Regions from separate parts of the Flavobacterium sp. WG21 genome, predicted to be linked through region 1. Evidence: riboswitches for the same ligand, from Rfam matches in the RefSeq annotation. Region 1 holds a riboswitch; each other region holds the start of a gene.
The links. Region 1 has a riboswitch for cobalamin ahead of C245_RS0117995 (TonB-dependent receptor). Riboswitches for the same ligand answer to the same signal wherever they lie in the genome.

Region 1 (8,442 bases):
GTTGCCAAAAGAGAACCTCCGGCACGTACAGAAAGGAATTCAGCACCTGTTCCGTCTGTTCTGAAAATATTTTGATGAATCCCACGACCGTCTGTAGTAGGTTGTAAAAGTACAGCACCAGCGCCGTCACCAAATAAAATACAGCTGTTTCGGTCTTCGTAATTAACGATCGAACTCATTTTATCGGCACCAACTACGATAACATTTTTGTATCTGCCGCTTTCAATAAAGCTTGCACCTACCGAAAGTGCGTATAAAAAACCACTGCAGGCAGCGTTAAGGTCAAATCCCCAGGCGCTTTTCAATCCTGCTTTTTCGCATACCAAACTGGCAGCGGGAGTAAGAATATGATCGGGTGTTGATGTTGCGAGTATTAAACAATCAATATCCAGAGGATTTATATCATAATTTTTTATTAAATCTTTAATGGCGAAAGAAGCCATATCTGAGGTTGCCAGTGCAGGGTCATCCAATATTCTTCTTTCTTTTATGCCTGTTCGAGAGGTAATCCACTCATCTGTTGTATCTATTCTTTTTTCTAAATCAGTATTGCTTAAAACCGTTTCCGGTACATATCCTCCAATAGCAATAATGGAAGCCTTTGTTGTATTCATTGAATTTTTTGTTTCTCTTTTAGTGTTCTTTTAATTTTGACTTTCGGCCCAAAACCTTTCTCCAGTCCATTTTACAAGAGTTTTTCGAAGAATATGTAGTACGAGGGGCATCTTCATTTACAGGGGCGCAATTTAACAAATATAAAGACGCAAAAATCTCGGGATTTGTTAATTTACTTTTAATATTTCTATTTCACTTCATTATTAATAAAATCAATTCCTGTTTTGAATGATTTTGTTTCAGTTCTTCAATGTTTATAAAAAAGCAATCCAACTGAACCTATTATTGGTCGCAAAAATGCTTTTTTGTTACGGGTAGGTTTAAAAAAGTGAAGAATGTTTAAAACAGCATTCTTTTAATGAATGAGTGAAATTTGGTCTCATTCATTGTCAAAAGTGTAATATGAACTAATTAACTCTTGTTTTTATAAAGATAATTCTATCTTTACGGCCAGATTAAGGTCTGTTTTTTCTTTAGAGAAAACAGTTAAAAGGGAATCAGGTGTAAATCCTGAACAGACCCGCTACTGTAAGTTCTGTAAAAGTCTTTAACGTTACTCATGCCATTGCCCCGCTTTGCGGGATGAGAAGGCAGTTTAAAGATGGAACAAGTCAGGAGACCTGCCGGAATCACATAGTTTAAGACTTTCGTGGAATAAAGTTGAACAACAATAAACGGACCTGTTATTTTGTAACGGGATCCTGCCTTATTGCTTTTTTGACGATCATATCCCGAAGTTTATTTAATTAAATCAGTGATGTGTAAGACCAGAAAATTACTTTTATTTCTTTTCGTATTGTTAGCTCCCGTCGTACTTCACTCGCAGACTACTAAGGACAGTCTGAGGGTTTTGAAAGAAGTACTGTTAAAAGCAAAACCTTATCAGGAAGTGATTCCCGTACAAAGCCTCTCAGGAGTACTGCTTGAAAACTTAGCCAGCCACAATGTTGCCGATGCACTTCGTTATTTTGCCGGAGTACAAATCAAGGATTACGGTGGTTTGGGCGGACTTAAAACGGTGGATGTACGCAACATGGGAACGCATCACGTGGGTGTTTTTTACGACGGAATTCAGTTAGGAAATGCACAGAACGGAGTTACAGATTTAGGAAAATACTCTCTCGATGATATGGAATCTCTCACCATGTATAATGGTCAGAAGAGTGAAATATTTCAGTCGGCTAAAGATTTTGCGGCAGCTTCTACTATCTATTTGCGCACCAAACGGCCTGTTTTTGAGAATAACAAAAAGACCAATTTCTTACTGCGTTATAAAACCATGTCTATCAATTACAATGATCTTTCTTTTAGATTGGAGCATAAATTAAGTGATAAGGTAAGCTGGAGCGCCAGTTCTGAATACATAAAATCTAATGGCGAATACAAATTCAGATACAAAAGAAACAATCTCGACGGTACTGTGGCTTATGATACCTCAGCCACGAGACACAATAGTGATATACAAGCATTTCGTTTCGAGTCTGGTCTGTATGGGAAAATGAAGAACGGCACTTGGGATGCGAAAGTGTATTATTACGGTTCCGAAAGAGGAGCACCGGGAGCTATTGTAGAAAATAAGTTTTCGGATGGTTTTAGACAGTACGACAAGAATTTTTTTGCACAGGGTACTTTTATAAAAGACCTTAGCGAAAGATATAAATTTCAGGCTAAGGCAAAATATGCTTATGATTATACTCATTATGTAGCCAGAGACACCACCAGTGTACTGGGTGAAGTGGTTACCGAAGGCGCTCAATCTGACGATAGTTATTACCAACAGGAATATTATTTTTCAGCAGTCAATCTGTACAAGATTTTACCCACTTGGGACGTTTCGTTGTCAACTGATTTTCAGTACAACCGCCTTAATGCAACCAGAAAAGGGATAAAAACCCTGTTCTCTTATCCGGAGCGCTACACCGCTTTGTTTGCCCTGGCAAGTTCCTATAGACTGGATGGCTTTAAAGTTCTGGGCAGCGTTGTGGGAACGCACGTGCAGGAAGAAGTACGTTACAATGCCAAAGCTCCTGATAAAACAGAATTTACTCCTGCTATATTTTTGGGTTACACTCCTTTTATAGCCTATGATTTTAATGTAAGAGCTTTTGCGAAACGTATGTTCCGAATGCCCACTTTTAATGATTTGTATTATACGATGGTCGGTTCCAGTACCTTAAGGCCCGAATACATGAATCAATATGACATTGGATTTACCTACAACATACCAGTAGAGAAAGGTTTCCTGGATCAGTTTTCTCTTCAGGTCGATGGATATTATACCAATACTAAAGATAAAATAATTGCTGCTCCAACCGGAAATTTATTCCGTTGGATGATGACTAATATCGGGCAGGTGAAAGGAAAGGGGATAGAGTCGGCTGTGGATATGAAAATGCATTTCGGCAAAGTAAATCTGACCACTCATTTAACCTATACGTATTCGGAGAGTCGAGATTATACCAAGTTTGCTGGTTTGGAATTATCCTCTTACGGAGATCAGATTCCTTACACACCCTGGCACAGCGGATCCGGAATATTAAATGCAGATTATAAGTCATGGAATTTTAACTACAGTTTTATATATGTAGGAAAACGCTACAACGGAAATGTAAACAATATCAAAATTAATGAAGTGCAGCCTTGGTACACACATGATTTGGCGGTTCAGAAAATGTTCTCTTTTCATCAGTATAAAATAAAAGGAACAATCGAATTAAACAATGCCCTGAATCAGCAGTATGAAGTGATTTATAACTATCCGATGCCGGGCCGTACTTTAAAATTTATAATCAGTATTGCACTATGAAAAAGAGAAGTACCCGATTCCTGCTTAGTTTATTTGTTGCTCTTCTTTTGGTTTCCTGTAGAGAAGAAGAAACTATTTTTCCCTCTTCGGATAAAAGTGTAGCCGCACCCAGAAGCGATGGCAAAATAGAAGGATTTTATCTTTTAAACGAAGGTAATATGGGAATGAACCGCGCCAGTATTGACGTGTTCAATTACAGAACCGGGAATTATACCACCGATATTTACTCCGAACGCAATCCAACAGTAGTAAAAGAACTGGGGGATGTGGGTAATGATATAAAAATTTACGGGAATAAAGTGTATGCGGTTATTAACTGCTCCAATAAGGTTGAGGTAATCGACAAATGGTCCGCAAAACGAATCAAAAAAATAGACATTCCGAATTGCCGATATGTCACTTTCTACAAAAATAAAGCCTACGTAAGTTCCTATTCAGGCCCTGTTGCCATTGATCCAAATGCCGAAATTGGATTTGTAGCCGAAATAGATACGACATCCTTAGAAATAAAACGCAAAGTGACCGTTGGTTATCAGCCGGAACAAATGGTGGTACATAACGGAAAATTGTATGTTGCCAATTCAGGAGGTTACAAAGTACCTAATTATGACAGAACAGTATCTGTTATCGATCTTGAAACTTTTACCGAAATAAAAAAAATCGATGTAGGGATTAACCTTCATAGCATGCAGGTAGACAGCAGAGGTGATATTTATGTGAGTTCCAGAGGTGATTATTACAACACACCGTCTAATCTTTTTGTGATTGATACGAAGACGGATGAAAAGAAAATGCAGCTTGATATTCCCGTTTCAGCAACCTGTCTGGTCGATGATTTGCTCTATTATTACAGTGTTTCATGGAGCTATCTGACCAACAGTAATAAGGTTACGTACGGAATATTAGATACAAAGACCAAAAAAGTGATTAACGATAAAATCATTACAGACGGCACTGAAAAGCATATCATGATTCCTTACGGTTTACAGGTAAATCCCGAAACGAAAGAAATATACATTACCGATGCCCAAAATTACGTAGTAACAGGTTACATCTACTGTTTTACTCCCGAAGGAAAATTAAAATGGAAAACTACGGCAGGTAATATTCCAGCACATATTGCTTTTATAACTAAAAAGTAAGTTGTGAAAAGTGAAGAATAAAGAATAAAGAATAAAGAATAAAGAATAAAGAATAAAGAATAAAGAATAAAGAATAAAGAATAAAGAATAAAGAATTAGATGTTACCTCACTGGAAATTTATTTTGTTGTACCTCAGCAATCATGTGTCATTAAAGAATAAAAATAAAAAAATATGAAAAAAGCCCCTTTCGCATTTTTAAAATGCGCACTAGTAGTAACTCTTTTATTGGGATTTATTTCCTGTGGAACGGATCGGGAAGAAGAAGCGGAAAATGAAAATTTTGGAGAAATACTAAAAGAATCCTATACGATAGATCGTTTTAAAGTGCTCAATATTGATTTAAAATTAAATAGTAATTCAAAATTAACCTGGAGTATTAAAGATTCAGTGATCTCAGAAAGCCTTCAACTGGATTTTATCAGTCCGTATTTAAAGAGCTATCCCTTAACGTTAAAAGTGGAAACCAATGGTGTTGTAAAAACATTCCAATCGATTATCAATGTAACAAAAGAGACCGGAAATTATAGTAAGTACATCTCTAATGTACTGGAATTTCGTCCCGGAGTCGGTCAGTTTACCAATGAACTTCCCTTATACGCACCGGGAAATACCGAAAGTAATTTGATCAATGCCGCAAAAAAGTCACTCGTTGGTTCTAATGCCAGTATGATATCTCTAGGCGGATTTGGAGGCTATATTGTATTTGGTTTTGATCATACGATTCCAAACATGAATGGCCGTGATTTTAAAGTTTTGGGAAATGCATTTTGGGCTAATGACACAAAGGAAACTCGTTCAGGTTCTTGTGAACCCGGAATTATTCTGGTGGCTTACGATAAAAATAAGAATGGAAAACCCGACGAGGACGAATGGTATGAAATAGCCGGAAGCGAGTATTTTAAAAATACTACCGTGAAGAACTATAGTGTGACTTATTTCAAACCGGATCCTAACAAACCGGCTGTTGCAGGTCAGGATTTTTGGCAGACTGATGTACAGTACATTAAATGGGAAGACAGTCAGGGGAATTCAGGATATAAAACTAAAAATGGATTTCACGAACAAAGCTATTATCCGCTATGGATTTCAGAGGCTTCTTATACTTTGAAAGGAACCAGAATAAAAGACAATTTTTATGATCAAAGTGGTACCGGAAACTATTGGGTAGGCACAGGATTTGATTTTGGTTATGCCGATAATGCACCTAATAGCGACGAAGGTTCTAATATTGATATTTCCTGGGCGGTAGACAAAAACGGAAAATACGTAAAACTTCCCGGAATAGATTTCGTCAAAATACATACCGCAATCAATCAGGAAGCAGGCTGGCTGGGAGAAGTTTCTACAGATGTTGCCGGAGCTTATGACCTGTATCTTAAATAATGAAAAATTAAAATTAAATTGAATATGAAGAAAAATTACTTGTTATTATTGATGTTCCTTTCTGTCTTTTTTATACGTGGTCAGGTAGTATTGGAGGGCACAATTCTAAATAATAATAAACAAACAGCAGCGAAAAATAAAATTGCCAAAAACACGACTGCTGTAGCAACCTTTGATGATATTAAGTATTGGATAGGCACAGGCTCTAATCGGGCAGCATTTGTGGTGCAGTGGAATGATGGTAAAAATACCGATGCTTTAGTCTGGGGATTCAGATGGGAGGGTACCGCCACAGGCGAAGACATGTTGAAGGCCATACTAAAAGCAGATCGTCGTTTTTTCGCTCTGTTGTATAAGGGAACACAAACGGGATCTTCGGTGGGAGGATTGGGTTTTGATCTGAATGGAATTAAAACGATCGGACTTTATAAAGGGACAGATTATACTTATCCTCTTTATCCAACAAATGGTTTTGTGAATACGACTGCTTATGACTTTGACAGCTACACAGCAATTGATACAAACGATCACTGGCAATCCGGATGGACAAATGGTGAGTGGACGTATTGGGGGAAAAATCCTGCCGATGCTGATTTTACTGCCGTAAGTACAGGGGCATCTGGCCGTATTCTGCAAAATGATTCCTGGGATGTTTGGAATTACGCACCCTCTAAAAATGGGCTTCCTATTGCCGGAACTTTTACTCCGGTTGTACCTTATGGAGAAGCAACAGATTTTACGAATGGATTTTTTATGGTAAATGAAGACTGGTTCGGACATACCAATGGTTCTGTGAATTTTATTAATAAAGACGGAAGTACTAATTACCGAATTTATAGTATAGCGAACAACAATGAAACCTTTGGCGTGACCACTTGTTATGGAACAATTTATGGAGATAATTTTTATTTTATTTCCAAACAGGCAGCAAGTGGAGGAGATCAAAATTTTAGTCCAGGCGGAAGATTGGTTGTTGCCAATGCTAAAACCATGAAAAAAATTGCCGGATTTGCAAACATTGGAGCAGATGGACGTTCGTTTGTTGGAGTAAATGAAAATACAGGATATATCGGTACTTCAAAAGGTATTTATCTTTTTGATATTGCCAATTTGAAGGTAGGGAGTTTATTAGCAGGCACAGGTACTGCAGGACAGGTTGGCAATATGATTCGTACGTCTCAGTATGTATTTGCAGTAACACAAAATGGAGGAATGCTGATAATCGATCCTGCTACTAATACTTTGATTAAGACTATTACCGGTAAATTCCACTCTGTAGTTCAGGCCAAAGACGGAAGTGTATGGGGAATTCAGGATCAAAAGCTAATCAATATTAATGCTACAACTTTTACAGTAACCGAATATGCAATTCCAACAACTAAATACCCGGGTTCCTGGGGAGCCTGGAACGCGGGAAGTTTTACTTATAGCACGCAGGAGAATGCTTTGTTTTGGATAAACGCTATCAGTTCTTTTACTTCAGTAACAAAAATTGTAAAATTTGATATTACTTCAAAAACCTTTAATGAGAATTTTGCAACGATTCCGGGTCAGACAGATGCTTTTAAACAAATTCCTTATGGTGCCGCCCTGCGTATTGATCCGGTTTCAGATGAGCTGATTCTCAATACTACAGAAAACGGATTTGGAGCACATTTTCAGAAAAACTGGGTTCATACTTTTGATCGTACAGGAAATTTAATTCAGACAAGAGTTTTAGACGATTACTATTGGTTTCCCGGCATGACTGTTTTTCCGGATAATGCAGCACCTGTAGTGAGCAATACTCTGCCATCGGAAGTTTCGGTAAAAGAACCAACTGTAATCGATTTAAAAAACATTGTCTCGGATACTGATAATTTGTCGGCGGCGATTGTAAAATCTGTAAAGTCAGTTAGTGATACAGAGGTGGTTTCGGCCATAATAAATGTGAATGACGAATTGGTTCTGACTCCAAAAACTCAGGGTACTGCAACAGTGGTGATTCGTTTTAATTCCAATGGAAAATGGGTTGAAAAATCAATCATTGTAAATACAACAACTAATTTAGGTACCGGTGAATTCACGAAATTAGAACTGGCAGTTTATCCAAACCCGGTTTCAGATGTATTGAACATTAGAACGGAAGACGAAGTGTTAAAAGTAACGGTCTATGATATTTCAGGGAAATCAATTAACACTCAATTCAATAACAATCAGATTAACGTTAGTGACTTTGCCAATGGAATGTACATCATCAATATAGTGACCGATAAAGCAAACTATGTGCAGAAATTTATTAAGAAGTAGGGTGTGAGATGTAAAATGTAAAATGTATAGATATAGCCCCTCTTATTGTTTTGTAAGAGGGGTTTTTGATTTATAACGGTTACTTTAATAGTTGCAATATATTCATGGATTTTGTAAAAAGGTACGGAATATTCTGAATCTATTCTTCTACATAGTATTTGGGGTCAATCGTAATGAGGATTCTTAAAAAAAAAAATAAGTTTAT
Region 2 (8,442 bases), on a different contig from region 1:
TTAGTTTTACTATTTCTATTAAAATTCAAACTGCTCTCAGAATCCATTTCACTTTTTACTACTAACATTTTTCTAATTTTCCTCTTATTCATTTCGGCCCATTCCTTAAGTCGCCTTGCAGCAATATCAATTATTTTCACACATGAATACTCCCGCGATGATGCGACGAGTAAAAGCAAGCCTATAGCTAAGAAACACGGTTGGAAAGAAATTACAGGTTCGTTCTTCTTCGGACTAATTCCATTATTGGTACTTTCATTTTTTCAATCTAAATCTCTTTTGGCAATTATTCCCGTATTCATCATTCGTTATTTTTTAGCCCGCTATTTCCAAAAATGGATTGATGGTTATACAGGAGACTGCCTGGGAGCAACGCAACAGGTTTGTGAAGTTATTTACTATTTAAGCATTCTTCTGATATGGAAATTTATCTAGTTCGTCATACCGAAACAACCTGCGAAAAAGGGATCTGCTACGGTCAGACCGATGTAGATTTGGCTGTTCCATTCGAAGAAACCTTTAAGGATATTGTCTCGCAATTACCTCCTAAGGCCCTACTCTTTTCAAGTCCTTTGAAACGTTGTACTATGCTGGCAGAATACATTCAAAATACGATAAAACCTGCTTCCTTTATTATGGACGATCGTTTAATGGAAATGAATTTTGGCGATTGGGAATTGAAAAACTGGGATGCAATTCCTGCGGAGGAACTTAATCCCTGGATGGAAGATTTTGTCACCACGCAAGTCCCAAATGGGGAGTCTTTTACAATACTTCATGAAAGAGTGGGTACGTTTTTAGAAGATTATGTTTTCAACCAGACAGCTCCTGTAGTCATTGTCTCACATGCGGGTGTGATCAGAAGTATTTTATGTCATCAGTCCGGATTACCACTAAAAGACGCTTTTACCAATAAAGTAGCGTTCGGACAGGTTATTAAAATAGTGAATTAAATTATCATTTGTTCAGAATCCCTCTCCAAAACGAAAACAAATTTGAAAATTCAATAATTTTAACTTTATCTTTGCAGAAAATTAAGGTTGTGTTCATTCATACACATTAAAAGGGAATCAAGTCATAAATCTTGAGCTGTACCCGCAACTGTAAGCTTTGTTCTGAAAAGAATGCTTGTTGTTAACTACAAAACCACTGCTCGCGCTGACGAATGGGAAGGTAAACAACAAGACGCAAGCCAGGAGACCTGCCTTTGTAATCAATATCGAGCTCTCGGGAAAAAGAGTGTAGAAATTATGACTTTGAAAAAACTTTTTGCTCTTTGTTTCTTATTGTTGTGCCAGATTACTGTGGCGCAGAACGATTCTATTACGAAACTTAAAACAGTCGTCGTTTCTGACGCTAATCTGAAGAAATACTCCAATTCACAATCGGTTTTAAAACTAAATGACTCTGTTATTGGCAAAAATGAAGCCTTATTAACGGATTTGTTAAACTTTAATTCGACCATTTATTTTAAAGAGTACGGCCGTGGAATGCTTTCTACAGTTGCCTTTAGAGGTACAACATCATCGCAAACGGCTGTAATCTGGAACGGAATCAACATTAATTCTCAAATGAACGGAAGTACTGATTTTAATACCATTTCCGGATCCGATTATAATTCTATAAGTGTAAAAGCAGGAGGCGGAAGTGTTATTTACGGTAGCGGAGCCGTTGGAGGAACCGTACACTTGAATACAGATCTCGCCTTTTACAATAAATTTGAAAACAGTTTAAGATTGGATTACGGAAGTTTCAACACGATCGGAATTAATTATAAAACAAGTATCTCCAATAAAAAATGGAGTACTCAGATTGGTTTTTCTAAAAATAGTTCTACAAACGATTATAAATACCTGAACCAATACAACTGGAAAGGCGAACAGCGCTGGAATCAAAACGGTCAGTATGATGTTATTACCCTAGGTGCCAATGCAGGATATAAAATCAACGACAAAAACAGTTTAAAGCTATATACCCAAACCTCAAACACAGACCGAAATACCTCATTAGTTTCGGAATCTGAAACTAAAAGTAAATATGTAAATGGTTTTAATCGGAACTTATTGGAATATGATGGTGATTTTGGCAGATTCAAAACCAATTTAAAAACAGCCTATATTTTTGAGAACTATAAATATTATGCCGACAACTCGAGCAATATTTATACGTACGGAAAAACAGAAAGCCTGACTACAAAAGCAGATTTAGGCTATCAATTATTAGAATCGCTGCAAGTAAATGGTATTCTGGACTACAACCGGACTAAAGGATACGGAAGTGGTTTTGGTGATAATGTCAGAGAAATAAGTTCTGCTGCTTTACTTATAAAACAAGATATTTCTGCGGACTGGAAAAACGAATTTGGGGTTCGTAAAGAGTTTACAGACAATTACAAATCACCCGTTCTATTCTCCGCAGGTTCCTCCTATCAATTTGGGAAACTGTACAATTTAAAATTGAATGTATCCCGTAATTTCCGAATTCCAACTTTCAATGATTTGTACTGGGAACAAGGCGGAAATCCTAATTTAAAACCGGAGAGTTCTTATCAGGCCGAAATTGGAAACGTTTTCACCATTAAGAACTTCTCTTTGACTCAGACTTTTTATTATATCAAAATAAAAGATCTATTGCAATGGGTCCCGGGAGCTAATGGTATCTGGTCACCGCAAAACACAGACAAAGTAAACAGTTACGGAGCCGAAACACTATTGAGTTGGAAAAAGAGTTTTGGCAAAAACAACCTGACTGCAAATGCGACGTATGCCTATTCAATTTCAGAAAATGTAGAAACCAAAAAGCAATTGTTTTTTGTTCCTTTTCATAAAGTAACCGCTGCCATCGCTTACTCAAGAAATAACATTTCAGCCAATTATCAATTTCTGTATAATGGATTTGTGTACACACAAGCTGACAATGACCCCGAAAAAATCGTATCGGCTTACACTGTTTCGAACATTGGTGTAGACTACGATTTTAAACTTTTATCTTCTTTCAAAGTAGGCATTCAGGTTTTGAATGTTTGGAACACCTTCTATCAAAGTCTGGAATACCGACCTATGCCCGGAAGAAATTATAACCTGTACTTAAACTTTAAATTTTAAAATAATGAAACTAACTAGATTATTCCTATTAGCATTAAGCGCATCGCTTTTTGTTTCTTGCTCTAATGACGACTCTGACGGACCTAAGGGAGTTTATGATAATGGCGTTTTCATCTTAAATGAAGGAAACTTTACTGACGGTGGCTCCGTTTCTTTCATATCTGACGATTTAAATATTTTCACAAAAGATGTTTACAAGACAGTAAACAGCAGTGATTTCGTTGGAAAATATCTTCAAAACATCTTTTTTGACGGAGACAAGGCTTATATTATTGCCGGTGGATCAAATGTTATTAATGTAGTAGACCGTTATAGTTTTAAATTGATTGCAAAAATTGACACCGGACTTGCTAACCCTCGCTATGGTGTTGTAAAGGATGGTAAAGCTTATGTAACTAATGCTAATACCTATCCTAGCTACACTGACCCGGAAAAAAACCCTAACGCCAATATTGACGATTATGTTGCCGTAATTAATCTAAGCACAAATACTGTTGAATCTAAAATCGAATTGAAAGGTACAGGAAACAGAATTGTGTTAGATAATGGAAAACTATACATCACTGAGCCAAATAACAGCGACAAGTTGTTGGTGGTAAACATTACAACCAAAACAGTAGAAACTGTTACTATTGGTTCAGATGCAGATTCAATTGAAGAAGAAAACGGAGTTCTTTTTATCCTTAGAAAACCTTACGGTGCTGCCGGGGAAATTGTAAAAGTAAAAATTTCAGACAAATCTGTTTCCAAAATTGCTTTACCTGCTAATTTAGGAAATGCTGGTCAATTAGATATTGAAGATGGTAAGATTTATTATACTGCTTCAAGTTCTGTTTATGTTATGAATACTACTGCTACAACAGCTTCTACTACACCAATCTTAACTTCTCCTGTAGGTTATTTATACGGATTTGCAGTAAACGATAATCGTATATATCTTGCTGACGGAGGTGATTTTAAATCAAACAGCAAAGCTTACATCTACAATTTAAGCGGAACATTACAAAAAGAATTAACTGTTGGTGTTGGACCAAACGGTTTCTATTTCAACGATTAATTCCTGTAATTCGTTTAGATTATGACATAAAAAAAGGCTTTCATTTCTGAAAGCCTTTTTTTTTTATTTTCAATGCTCGTAAAAGTCCTTCCGGAGCTTTTTCAATATACATTTGATTTTTAATTCCGTCCATTGCTTTAGCATCTGTAAATGCCTTCAGCGTTACCCCACTGTCATCTCCTGCTTTTTTCGCGCTGATTCCTGTTATTTGAGATATTGCCACACTCAACAACGGTTCATTTGGATCTCCTAAAACTCCTAAGTTCGTAATGCGTTCTAATTTTTCATACGTTGGTTTCAAACCGTCTGTGTATTCTCCAAAATCAGATGCATTTACAATTTTTAAAACCAAAGGCTGCATGGCATATTTATGATTTGGATTACGGTTCGTTTTTCCAAAAGTTGGAGAATCATATAAGGTTACCGATCCCACATTTTTTCCAACAGTAGTCTCTCCTACCTGAACTACAGAAATATAAGGTACTAATCCGTTTATAACCAATTCACTTGCCGATGCTGTACCGCTTGTGGTTATAATATAAACTTTAGTCAAGTTCAGGCTATTAATCGCCGCACCGTCCATTTTATCTACAAATTTATTAAGCAGCGACTCAGGGTCTTCACTTTGATAATATTCGTTGATTTTGGCATTCCATTTCTCTTTCGAAAAAACTTTGCCGGTAAACTGTCCGGTAATCATGCTCGCCAAACGGGTTGAAGTTTGTATTGAGCCTCCTCCGTTATATCTTAAATCTAAAACCAAATCAGTAACACCCTGCGCTTTTAGTTCTCCAAAAGCCGCATTAAGCTGTGCATCATAATTGGCATAAAAACCATTGTACATCAAATAACCGATTTTTCGACTTCCGGATGTAATCACTTTATTGATAAAAACAGGATTTTCATCTAAAGTTGTTTTTACTAATGCAACTGTTTTTCCGTTACTATCAAAACCGGTACCATTAAAAGTAGCCATATTCAATGTATAACTATCCGCTGCCAATAGCGACTGATAATTTGAAACCGTCAAAGAAGTTCCGTTAATACCTGTAAAAAGATCCCCTCTTTTGATGTCTTTCTTAGAAGCATCAGAATTAGGTATAATATAACGTACATAACCCACTAAATCTGTAGTACTTCCCGGTTTGTAACTCAATCTAAAATCCAGGCCATTATTTTTTGAAGTTCCCTGAAGTTCCTGCTCTAAAACAGTATAATCGTCAACAATCCAGCTAAAACGATCAATTGCCTGACCTTTTGGAAATTTACTTATGGGTTTATTCAATAAATCCTGAAATAATTCTTCCGGTTTAGAATATCCTCTCAAAAAAGCATTTAAGGCTTCCTGATTGCTAAAACGGTCATCTGCCAAAGTAGGAACATCAGCTTGCCATAAATAAAACTGATTCAGTCCTTTCCAGACAAAATCATTAACCTGCAACGAGGCCGGAGCCGCTACATCATCCTGATCTTCACAGGATTGTAAAGAAAAAGCAAGTAAAAATAATAACAGTACGCTTCTTAATATTGTCTTCATATAGTAAATATCTATGTAGTAGTAACGTAAAAATACTATCTTTAGTTTTAACTCTAAGAATTTTATTGCTTTTTTTATTGTAAAAAAAATTTAATACCCCGTGTAACAAAAATAATAGTGTCTCGTCTTCACTATATAAGCTAACGAATAACCAACAAATTTTATGAATCAGAATGTGTTTATAGAATTAATAAATCCTTTCAAAGACAAAGTTTTTCGTCTGGCAAAAAGATTGTTAACCAGTACCGAGGAGGCTGAAGATGCCACTCAGGAAGTTATGGTAAAGTTATGGAACAAAAAAGATTCTTTGGACTCCTATAATAGTGTTGAAGCTATTGCAATGACAATGACCAAGAATTATTGTCTGGATCAGTTGAAATCGAAAAGGGCCGGAAATCTTAAAATTGTACATAATAATTATACGGACCGGGAGCCTCAATTGGACAAAAAACTGGAGGATTCGAATAGTCTAGAATGGGTTGAAAAAATTATAAGCCAATTACCGGAACAATTACAAATATTAATTCAGTTGCGGGATGTAGAGCAATATGAATTTGACGAAATTGCGAAAATTGTCAATATGAACGAAACGGCTATACGTGTAGCCCTTTCAAGAGCGAGAAAAAAAATAAGAGAATCAATGGTTAATACACACAGTTATGGAATTCAATAAAATAGAAGATATATTAGAAAAATACTTTCAGGGAGAAACCACGATTGCCGAAGAAAATCAATTAAAAGAATATTTTTCTTCACCGGATGTTGCGCAGCATTTGGAGCAATACAAACCAATGTTTGGTTATTTCTCTCAGGTAAAAGAACAGAAATCGACGCAGACGATCCCACTAAAAACTAAAAAACGAAATGTGGCGTGGTTATCGATTGCAGCTTCAGCTGTTGTTTTACTGGGAATTGGAACTTATTTCTATACGAGCGAAAAAAATGCAACTCCGGTTACAGCTCAATCAGAATTAGGAACCTATGATGATCCGGAAGAAGCACTTGCCGCAACGCAAAAAGCTTTAGCTTTATTATCAAACAATGTTAATGTAGGTATTGAAAGTGTACAATACATTAAAGAATACGAACAATCAAAAAACAAAATTTTTAAACAGTAATTTAAATCTCAATCAAAATGAAAAATTTCATCATAACACTAGTTTTAGCATTCGTTAGCCACACTTTTTATGCTCAGGGAGCATTTGATAAGTATGATGGTCAGGACGATGTAACCTCAGTAATCGTAAACAAAAAAATGTTTGATTTAATGAGTAAAGTAAAGGCCGACACTTCTGATAAAGAAACACAACAGTACATTAATCTGATTAAAAAATTAGACTACTTAAAAGTGTTTACCACTAAAAATCCTAAAATTGAAGCTGACATGAAAGCTTCTGCAGACAAATATGTAAAAACTGCCGGTTTAGAGGAACTAATGAGAGTAAACGATGGCGGTAAAAATGTTAGAATCCTGATCAAATCAGGATCAAGTGATACGCAGGTAAAAGAATTACTAATGTACATCGACGGAGCTAAGGGCAGTGAAACTGTATTACTGTCTCTTATTGGTAACTTTGACTTAAACGAAATCTCAGTACTAACAGATAAGATGCAACTTCCTGGTGGGTCTGACTTAAAAAAAGCTTCTAAAGGCAGAAAATAAGATGAAAGCAAACGTTATTACCTCAGCCCTATTAGTTTTACTGACTTTAGTAAGTTGTAATTCTACCCCTTCATTGCAGAAGTATTTTGTTGAAAACACAGACAACAAAGATTTTATTGCACTTGACATTTCATCATCGATTCTAAATGTGGAGAAAGCAAAATTATCTGCAGAGCAAAATGAAGCCTTAAAATCATTCGATAAAATGAATATTCTGGCTTTCAAAGAGACGTCTAAAAATCAGGCGCAATTTGAAACAGAACGCAGCAAATTGAAAGAGATCTTGAAAAATCCAAAATACCAGGAATTAATGAAGGTCGGTTCAGGTAAAGACGGCGCATCAATAAGTTATGTAGGAGCCGACGACAACATCGAAGAATTTGTGGTTTTTGCCAACAAAAAAGAAAGTGGTTTTGTAGTGGTACGTGTGTTAGGAAAAAACATGAACCCTAACAACATTATGACCTTGATGTCGGTTATGAAACAATCTAATATTAACATGGATCAATTAAAACCTTTGCAGCAATTAATGAAACCATAACATCTTACTTTATATTAAAAGAAGAGAGCTCCGTAATCCGGAGCTTTTTTTATTTAACATTTTTAGAAGATAATACTGAATAATATTACTTGCGTTTGTTTTGAGATGACCCGAATTTATCTATATTTGTTCATCAACCAAAACAAAATTATTAAACTAAGTATGGTACAAAAAACATCGAACGCCTTTATTGCGGCATCATGGGTAGCTCTTGGAGCAGGAACAGTTGGATTTATAGTAGGACTTGCAAGAGCCGAAATGCTTTTAAACGAAAAAGGATATTATTTCACCGTTTTAATGTTTGGTCTTTTTGCTGTTGTCTCCTTACAAAAAAGTGTCAGAGACAGACTGGAAAAACTTCCGGTAACTGATATGTATTACGGAATCTGCTGGTTCGGAACTCTTTTATCTATTGTATTATTAATCGTTGGCTTATGGAATGCTACGATCTTACCAAGTGAAAAAGGTTTTTATGCTTTTGCTTTTTTATTGGCTCTTTTTGGAGCTATTTCGGTACAAAAAAATACGAGAGACAATATG
Region 3 (8,442 bases), on a different contig from region 1:
AGAGTGTAAAAGTTTGTTTCATTAAATTGTTTATTAGTAGATATCAATAGACTTTTCCCTGAGCGAATGTAAGAATTATTAGAGTAAATTATTTGGTTGATTTGGAAAACAAACTAAAAATATTTCTCGTCATTGTTTGGCTGAAATTTTCTTTAAACCATGGGAGAAATGGCTTGTATACAGGTTTGTTAGAACTATAAAAGTATCCTTAATTCCTTAAGAAGTTTTTTTAGCTGTTATTTCTGGAATATTGATCTAGCAGTGAAAATTGTTTCTATATTAGTACCGTAATAATTTTAAGCATTTATCAAGCATGGAATCACTTAAAACGCAATTTCGTCTTGATAAAAAGAAATCAGTTCATTTAACCCCAAATCTAAAAATGAAAAAAAATATAATTACTCTTTTATTTGCATGTGCCGTTACCAATATGTTTGGACAAGTACCAACCGTTTCAGCACCGGTTAAAATGGAAGCTGCAGGTAATATTAGCGATAAAGTTACTCATAAAGTGCTAAAACCGTTGGCGAAAGTTGCATTGGATAAAGAGTCGATATTGATTTACGATTACGACGGTTCTCTTTTTTCCTTCAATTTAGAGTCCGAAAAAATTAACTGGACCGTAAAAGCAACAGATTCCTTTACGGAGTTGTGTGCAAATGCTATCACATTACAGGACGGAGTAGTGTATGTTCCTTTTATTAACGGAGAAATTTTTGCCATTGATAATCAGAGTGGTGCTGTTTTTTGGAAATCAAGACTGGGGAATAGCACAGATCAGATCATCCTGAAAAATCAGATTCCGGTTATAAATGAGGGAAAATTATTCATAACCTCCCAAAACGGTAACCTTTATGCGCTTGATATAAAGACTGGTGGTTTATTATGGAATCATAAACTGGATGCTGAAAATAATGAAAGTCCGGTTCTTTTATTTAATAACAAAGTTTTTATTCAAAGCGGAACTTCTGTTTATAGTTTTGAAGCCAATACCGGAAAACTTCTTGTTCAGAAAAGTTTTGAGGAAGCCATGCGCGGAAAACTGGTGACAGATGGAGAGGCTATCTTTACTTCAAATGAAAAAAATGTAGTTTTTGCTCTAAATCCTGATAAATTAGATGTTTTATGGCAGTTTAAATTGGAGGAAAGTCAGAACAATATTAAGGAACGTATATTTTGCAAAGACAAGAAGCTATATTTCGCCGCACAAGGACCCGAAGTTTCTTCGATATATGCTGTAGATTCAAAAACAGGAACTGAAATTTGGAAAAGGGATTTTAAATCTGATAATGTTGAGTATATGGTCGAAGAAAGTGATAATATTTGGGGATACACTCGTAAAAGTAAGCTTTTTCAATTGGACATTACAAATGGTGAAATTGCATTTGAATACAAATTATCAACGAGACCTATTTCAAATCTTGAATTCTTGGGTGATGATTACTTTTTTTATTATTCTGATGCGGCTTTGATTCAGTTTGAATATAAAACCAAAGACGAAAACGAAGTCTATTTGCGAACCTCAATTAAAGATGATGTGTATAGTGCATTTTTAAAATTGATTCGATAAGCAAAAAAACGCATCAGTTTTCTTCAGGTTTTATTCTGTGTCGCTTTATTCAGGGAGTGATAAGTTGTTTATTATTACTATTTCGGACTTATTTGCCTGAAGTTGAAGAATATTGTATAAGCTGATTCGTTTTTTTGCCATACATTTCTATGTCATAATTCTTTGATACACCATAATCGTTATAATGGTTATAAAAATAATCTGTATCGTAAGTATGATTTTGTTTTTTTGTCTTCGCTCTTTAGTAGCTTGCTTAAAAATTTTAAAGTAACCGGCATTTTTTTTATGTCTCTTCATGGCTTTGGAAATTAAGTTTAATAAAAGTAAACACAGTTACTTTTTGTATTTTTATGCAAATGATGTGCCGTAAAAAGCATTTTCTAATTAATTATTTGATTTTTAGCTTCCTATTCCTTTAGATTTTTCAGGAATAAAAAGGAAATAGTATCAAAATGATAGTGTAATCGTATCAAAATGATAAGGTAGTGGTGTTTCCTACAAGTGTTTTTGGTTGTAAATCAGGGGTTAACATTTTTATTGTTCGTATGGACTAGTTGTTGGTGCTTTCGCAAAGAACCTCAATCTTAAAAAAAATATGTTAACTCAATTAATAGTTTCACTTGGTATTCTTCTTACGGTTATTTTGCTGTCGGTCATTGTAGGCCGGGAAATGAAAAAAATATATGCAAATGAAAAAAGCATAACAGACTTCATTAATCCATTAGACCGATTGATATACCGGTTTTGTAAAATTGACCCCACGGTTCAAATGAATTGGAAAACATATTTAAAAGTATTGTTATCTGTGCAGTTCATATGGTTCCTCTGGGGATTTGTTATTTTATTGCTCCAGGGAAAACTATTTTTAAACCCGGCTGGTATCGACAGTATGGAGTGGACATTGGCGTTAAATTCAACAATTAGTTTTTTGACCAGTACCAACTTGCAGCACTATTCAGGAGAGACAGGAGCGAGTTATTTTGCACAGGTAGGCGTGTTTATGCTTTTACAGTTTTTAAGTGCGGCCACAAGCCTTTGTGCGGGTGTAGCAATAGTCAGGGGGCTTGCTGCTCAATCGATACAAGGATTAGGGAATTTTTATAGTGATTTTGTAAAATCATCTACTCGTATACTGTTGCCGTTAAGTATAATTACCGCAACTTTTTTTTGTTTAACGGCGTGCCAATGACATTTGATGAACCAGAGAAAATTACCTCTGTTGAAGGCAGGGAAGTAGTAGTGTCAACAGGACCTGTAGCAGCTTTTCTTCCGATCAAAGAATTAGGATCTAATGGCGGTGGCTTTTTTGGAACCAACTGTGCGCATCCATTTGAAAATCCTAACTTTTTTACCTACATCATTCATACCATTATCGTTTGGCTTTTGCCGATGTCTTTTATCATTTTCGTAGGCCGGTATCTCAACAATAAAAAATTTTCAAGAATGCTCTTGGGAGTGATGCTCATGGGGTTTGTTGTAACTTGTATTCCCTTAATCTGTGGTGAAATGTCCGGTAATCCAAAACTCAGTGCAATGGGAATTGACGCATCACTAGCTAATATGGAAGGTAAAGAGGTGCGTTTTGGAACGTATTATTCCTCTTTTTACAGCGCGGTCAATATGATAATCCCGGCTGGTACCATAACAGGTATGCACGATAGTTATATGCCGTTGTCTTCGATAGGGATGTTTATAGGAATGCAGGTAGATGCGTTTTTTGGAGGGCTGGGTACCGGATGGATCAATATGTTTATTTACCTGATTATAGCCACTTTTATCGGTTCACTGATGGTAGGAAGAACTCCTGAGTTGTTTGGCAGAAAAATCTCGATTAAGGAAGTTCAGATAGCGGTTTTGGTTAACCTTTGCGCTTTGGCGATTCCGTTACTTTTTTCCGCAATTGCAATTCATGTTTATTTGTATGTTCCGGAAGCTGTTGAGTGGCTGAGTAACACAGGACCACACGGTTTTACCACAATAGTTTATGAGTATGTGTCTTCGATGGCGGGAAACGGAAGTGGGTTTGAAGGTCTGGCTGATAACACTCCTTTCTGGAATTTAACCACCTCAGTTACGATGCTGGCCGGTCGCTTTATTCCGATGATTGGAGCATTTTTAATCATTGGTTATTTAAGTGCTAAAAAAGCCGTAGTTCCTTCGCTGGGCACTTTGAGAGTTCATTCAGGTATTTTTGGAACCTTATTATTTATGGTCATTATGATTTTGACCGTGATGTCCATGTTTATTGTTTTTGCATTAGGACCTGTACAGGAACATTTGCTAATGATTTAGTAGTAGTGTAATTTTTGTATTAATATAAGACATAGAAGCATACTTGTTTCTAATCAGTTAATTGAAAGAAAAAACAAGTATGCTTTCTTTTTTATAGGATTTCAAATTTTATATTACATCCAATGTGTTTTGTAGGTTATTTCTTTATAGTTCAGCTATTCGAGAGGAGCCGATGAATTTCCAAAATTTAATCCCCAATTCACTCCAAAAAGTGCCAGAAGGTTATCTTCTTTTTGAAAGTCCTTTCCAAATGCTCCTGTGATACTTATGTTTTTATCTATCCTAAAACTTATATTACCTACAGATCTTTCGCTTTTTACAGTTCCGTTTCGTTTGATGTATTCATACCCTAAGGTAAATTTTCCAAATTCAAAACTTAATTTACTTCCAAAATCTCTATAATAATTAGTGGTATAAACATTAGTAGAATCCATATTAAACCCATCTTCGATATATCGGCCAATAAACAGAAGATTTGCATAGTTATTGGTAGAACTTTCTTCATTATCCTCATTTAGAATCAAATTAAATTCCCCGGTTAGCCATGATCCGAAACGATTAATTGTTCCGCCATTTATAGAATTGTCCTTGAAAAGTTCGCTATATGCTGCTGCTGCATCCAGTTTAAAAATTGGTTTGATTATCTTTTCAAAAGGTTTTAAGCGATCTCTTACTTTTTGTTCTTCTAAAAAGAATTTTTCTATAGCTTTTTGTTGTTCCTTTTCATCTACTATTTGAAGTATTTCCTCGGGAATCATTAATGCTTTATCTGTTAATACACGTTGAATATTTTGTTTCGTTTCATATATTTTTTCTTTATCAAAAAATCGTAACAATGTTGTTCTTGCCCCTATAGAAAAGGTCTGGCGTTTGTTGTCACCTGCAATAGTTTCAAAATCCTTTTTTAAATAGGCAAAAGAAAGAGTAGTTGTGTTTAATCCGCTAAAAGGATTTTGTTTTAAGTTGCCTGTTGCCTTATCTTTCGTGACACCTATGTATCTGTCGTAGGTCCTTTTTTTACTTTTGGTATTAATAAAAAAGTAGGGAGTTACTTCTATAGCCATACTTTCACCAAAATTGTTCTGTACATGTAATGCTAATGCTTTTACATTCTCAGGAGTGTATATATCTGTTACTGTCTCTTCTAGCAATTGAAATGCAGGGCTGGTCAAGTTAGACATAGGAAACTCACTTAATGGAACATTTTTTTCCTGTGCATTGCTGTTCCAAATGTTTCCTATTATTATAATTATTAGTAAGTAATAGTTTTTCATAACTTTATTGTTTTGTAAATTGAACGTATGCAAATGCTATAAAAAGCTGATTGTATATTTTCCTTTTTTTGACAGTTAGCTTCTGGGTTTGGTCACCATAAGAAACTTCAATATCTAATCGGGTAGTTGCCATTATTTGGTCAATATTTTGATCGACATGAAATAATGATTGCACGGTCATTTTTTCATTCTGCAGTGTTGAAAGATCTCCCAGAATTACTGAAAATTGATTGTCTGGGTAAGTGGTTACCTCACCTTTTAAACGAATAGCAGCACCAACAATTGCATCAGAACTTATCGCTACATTTAGTGTAACCTGAACCCCTTGAGGGATTTTTACTGTTTCCATAATATTTAAGTTTTAGTTATTTATAAAAGTAACTAGTCAGGATCTTCTGAAATCAAGTATATATACCTGATTTAGGGATCAAAAGGAACTTTTACGGGTATTGTTTTACTTATGAAAATTGAGATTAAAAATAAATAAAGAAGTTTAGTCAGTAAACATGTATCTGTAATTGGTACCATTGGATAGACCTTCGGAAAAAGTTTAAAATTTTGGTAACGCATTGATTATTATTAAAATTTCATTTTTTTATTCAGAATTACGCTATTGTAAAAGATAGTTATATATTTGCGCCAGATTTTGGTCTGTTTTTTCTTAAGAAAAAATGGTTAAAAGGGAATCAGGTGCAAATCCTGAACAGACCCGCTACTGTAAGTTCTATACAAGTCTTTAAACGTTACTAATGCCATTGTCCCGCGTGCGGGATGAGAAGGTTGTTTTTAAAGATGGAACAAGTCAGGAGACCTGCCACAATCACATAGTTTAAGACTTTCGTGGAATAAAGTTGAAGAACAATAAACGAAACCTGTCATTTTTATGACGGGATTCTTCCTTATTGCGTTTTTAATTTATACATCCCGGAGTTTTCTTAATTCAATAAGTGATGTATAATACAAAAAGAGAATTCTTATTTATTGTTATCGTTTTTGCTTCTATTCTGCTTCAGTCGGGAGTGTTGTGTAGTTGCTTTTTCTCTCTGAGAGTATCACTTCTGAAAAGGAAATCACTGTTGAATCGGTATTTTCCGAATGCATTATCTGGCGGTGTCTTCCCTTATTTTAATTCTGTTCCAATAAAAAATCAGCACAATTCCAAGGGCTTTTGGCGATGCGGGATTGTGTTCGCTTACAAAGATAACATTGCGCTCTGTTGAAGACTTTAATTGAAACTTCTTTTGTTATTTCTCGAAGTTCAGCTGCTTTTACCACTACCAACCTAAACAATACCACATGTACCATAATATTTTCAAAAACTTCCAATCCATATTGTTGCTTATTGCAGTACTCTCATTAACCAATTGTTCTGATGATAATGCATCAAATGAAAATAGTAATCCGACACCTGTTAGTTCAGATTTAGCTTTTAGTATGCAGAGATTTACAATTATGACTTTAAATCCAACAATCAGCGCAACAACAGAAGCTACTTACAGTTGGACCATCACAAAAGCATCTTCAGAAAGTTATGCACTAAGTACTACTACAGCAAAGGAACTTTTATTTGCGGCAGCAGAAGCAGGAGTTTATGAATTGGCTGTTACTGTAAATGACAAAGGAAGTATACAAACTCAAAAAGTAGTCGTTACCGTTACAAAAGAAACGAAGGAGTATAAAAGCTACATCTCAAAAGTATTTGAATTTAAACCGGCACCCGGGCAGTTTGTAAACGATCTGCCTATTGCTAATGACGGCGATACTCCTGAAAGAATTTTATCAAGAGCCAATACTTATCTGGCTAAGAAAACCGGTGATCTGGTTTCATTGGGGGCTTTTGGCGGTTATGTTGTTTTTGGATTCGATCATACCATTGTTAATGTTAAGGGCAAACGTGATTTTAGAATTCTGGGTAATGCTTTCTGGGCAGAGGCTAATCCAAATCCGAACAGTACCATGCGCGGCGGAAGTAGTGAAGCAGGAATAATCATGGTTGCTTACGATAAAAATAAAAACGGACTTCCGGACGATCAGTGGTACGAGATAGAAGGCGGCGGGCATAAAATGCCTAAAACGATTCAGCATTATGAAATAACGTATTACCGACCTGATCCCAATAAAATTCCGGTGTCGGGTGGAACTACGGGTACAGTAGGTTTTGTCGATATGGAGTATATTTTATGGAAAGACAATCAGGGGAAAAATGGCTATCTGGTTCAGAATAATGCCTACAATCATTCTTTAGATTACTGGCCAAAATGGCTTAAAGATCAGTCTTCTATTACTTATAAAGGAACAAGATTGCCCGATAACGCAGTTGATGAAAGCGGAACGGGAAGTTACTTTGTGCAGTATGCTTTTTTATACGGATATGCAGATAATGCTCCGAACAATGATGATGATTCGGGCATAGATATTAACTGGGCTGTGGACGAAAAGGGAAACAAAGTAATGCTTCCCGGGATCGATTTTGTGAAAGTGTACAATGGCCTTAATCAGCAGGCGGGATGGCTAGGAGAAACTTCGACAGAAATAATGGGGGCAACAGATTTGCATCTTTCAGGAGAAAGCATTCCTACGCGATAACCCATTCAAAAGTGTATTAAACTAAATTATTATATCAGGAATTATGAAAAAAAACTTTGCCCATTTATTATTATTGGCTTTTGCGGCGGCATTTACCGGATGCAGTGATGACGATAAAAATGATGTCAACACCGGAGAAGGACTCGTCGTACCAATAGCAGTAAAGCTTCAGGATAAATTTGAAGTAAACACCTTTAAAGTTTTGAATATTACAGCTTCAGCTGAAACAAGTAATCCAAATTATCAATGGGTACTAAAAAAAAACCGGTGAATCAGACTAAAGATTCGATTATAGGAACTACAAAAGATTTACGATTTGTTGCTTTATATCCCGGTGCATATGAATTAACCTTAAATGTTACTGAAGGAGATAAAAAAGGCACAAGCGCCACCACAGTGAATGTGATAAATGAGACTCAAAGTTACAATCCTTACATAACAAGTATTCAGGATTTTAATCCTGCACCCGGAATGTTTGCCAATGATTTGTACAAAGACGGATTTTCGAAAGCAGATGTTATGAGGGTAGCATTGGGAAGAATAAGTGAAACCAGTGTAGGATATCCAATTGATTTAGGAGGTTTTGGAGGTTCAATTGTGGTTGGATTTGATCATATGGTGGTTAATCTTTCAGGAAAAAAAGACTTCAGAGTTTATGGAGCAGATTTAACGGATAAAGCCAATCCTCCGGCTCCGGGATTAATTTATGTTGCTTATGAT

Region 2: another riboswitch for cobalamin. It lies ahead of C245_RS0121520 (TonB-dependent siderophore receptor); the one in region 1 lies ahead of C245_RS0117995 (TonB-dependent receptor).
Region 3: another riboswitch for cobalamin. It lies ahead of C245_RS0119325 (hypothetical protein); the one in region 1 lies ahead of C245_RS0117995 (TonB-dependent receptor).

Annotation. Positions count from the first base shown of each region.
Region 1 is NZ_AMYW01000030.1:469-8,910, forward strand. It holds gene C245_RS0117990 (beta-ketoacyl-ACP synthase III) at 1-614, opposite strand, end outside; cobalamin riboswitch at 1,057-1,258, shown strand; gene C245_RS0117995 (TonB-dependent receptor) at 1,373-3,421, shown strand; gene C245_RS0118000 (YncE family protein) at 3,418-4,563, shown strand; gene C245_RS0118005 (hypothetical protein) at 4,737-5,948, shown strand; gene C245_RS0118010 (DUF5074 domain-containing protein) at 5,973-8,237, shown strand; gene C245_RS0118015 (hypothetical protein) at 8,439-8,442, opposite strand, start outside.
Region 2 is NZ_AMYW01000048.1:12,941-21,382, forward strand. It holds gene C245_RS0121510 (adenosylcobinamide-GDP ribazoletransferase) at 1-435, shown strand, start outside; gene cobC (alpha-ribazole phosphatase) at 420-953, shown strand; cobalamin riboswitch at 1,021-1,224, shown strand; gene C245_RS0121520 (TonB-dependent siderophore receptor) at 1,251-3,104, shown strand; gene C245_RS0121525 (YncE family protein) at 3,109-4,161, shown strand; gene C245_RS0121530 (S41 family peptidase) at 4,202-5,698, opposite strand; gene C245_RS0121535 (RNA polymerase sigma factor) at 5,862-6,371, shown strand; gene C245_RS0121540 (hypothetical protein) at 6,358-6,816, shown strand; gene C245_RS0121545 (DUF4252 domain-containing protein) at 6,834-7,361, shown strand; gene C245_RS0121550 (DUF4252 domain-containing protein) at 7,363-7,902, shown strand; gene yiaA (inner membrane protein YiaA) at 8,065-8,442, shown strand, end outside.
Region 3 is NZ_AMYW01000035.1:9,795-18,236, forward strand. It holds gene C245_RS0119295 (serine hydrolase) at 1-22, opposite strand, end outside; gene C245_RS0119300 (PQQ-binding-like beta-propeller repeat protein) at 383-1,570, shown strand; partial or broken gene kdpA (potassium-transporting ATPase subunit KdpA) at 2,241-3,862, shown strand; gene C245_RS0119315 (hypothetical protein) at 4,018-5,136, opposite strand; gene C245_RS0119320 (hypothetical protein) at 5,141-5,485, opposite strand; cobalamin riboswitch at 5,767-5,970, shown strand; gene C245_RS0119325 (hypothetical protein) at 6,433-7,722, shown strand; gene C245_RS0119330 (hypothetical protein) at 7,766-7,993, shown strand; gene C245_RS0119335 (hypothetical protein) at 7,969-8,442, shown strand, end outside.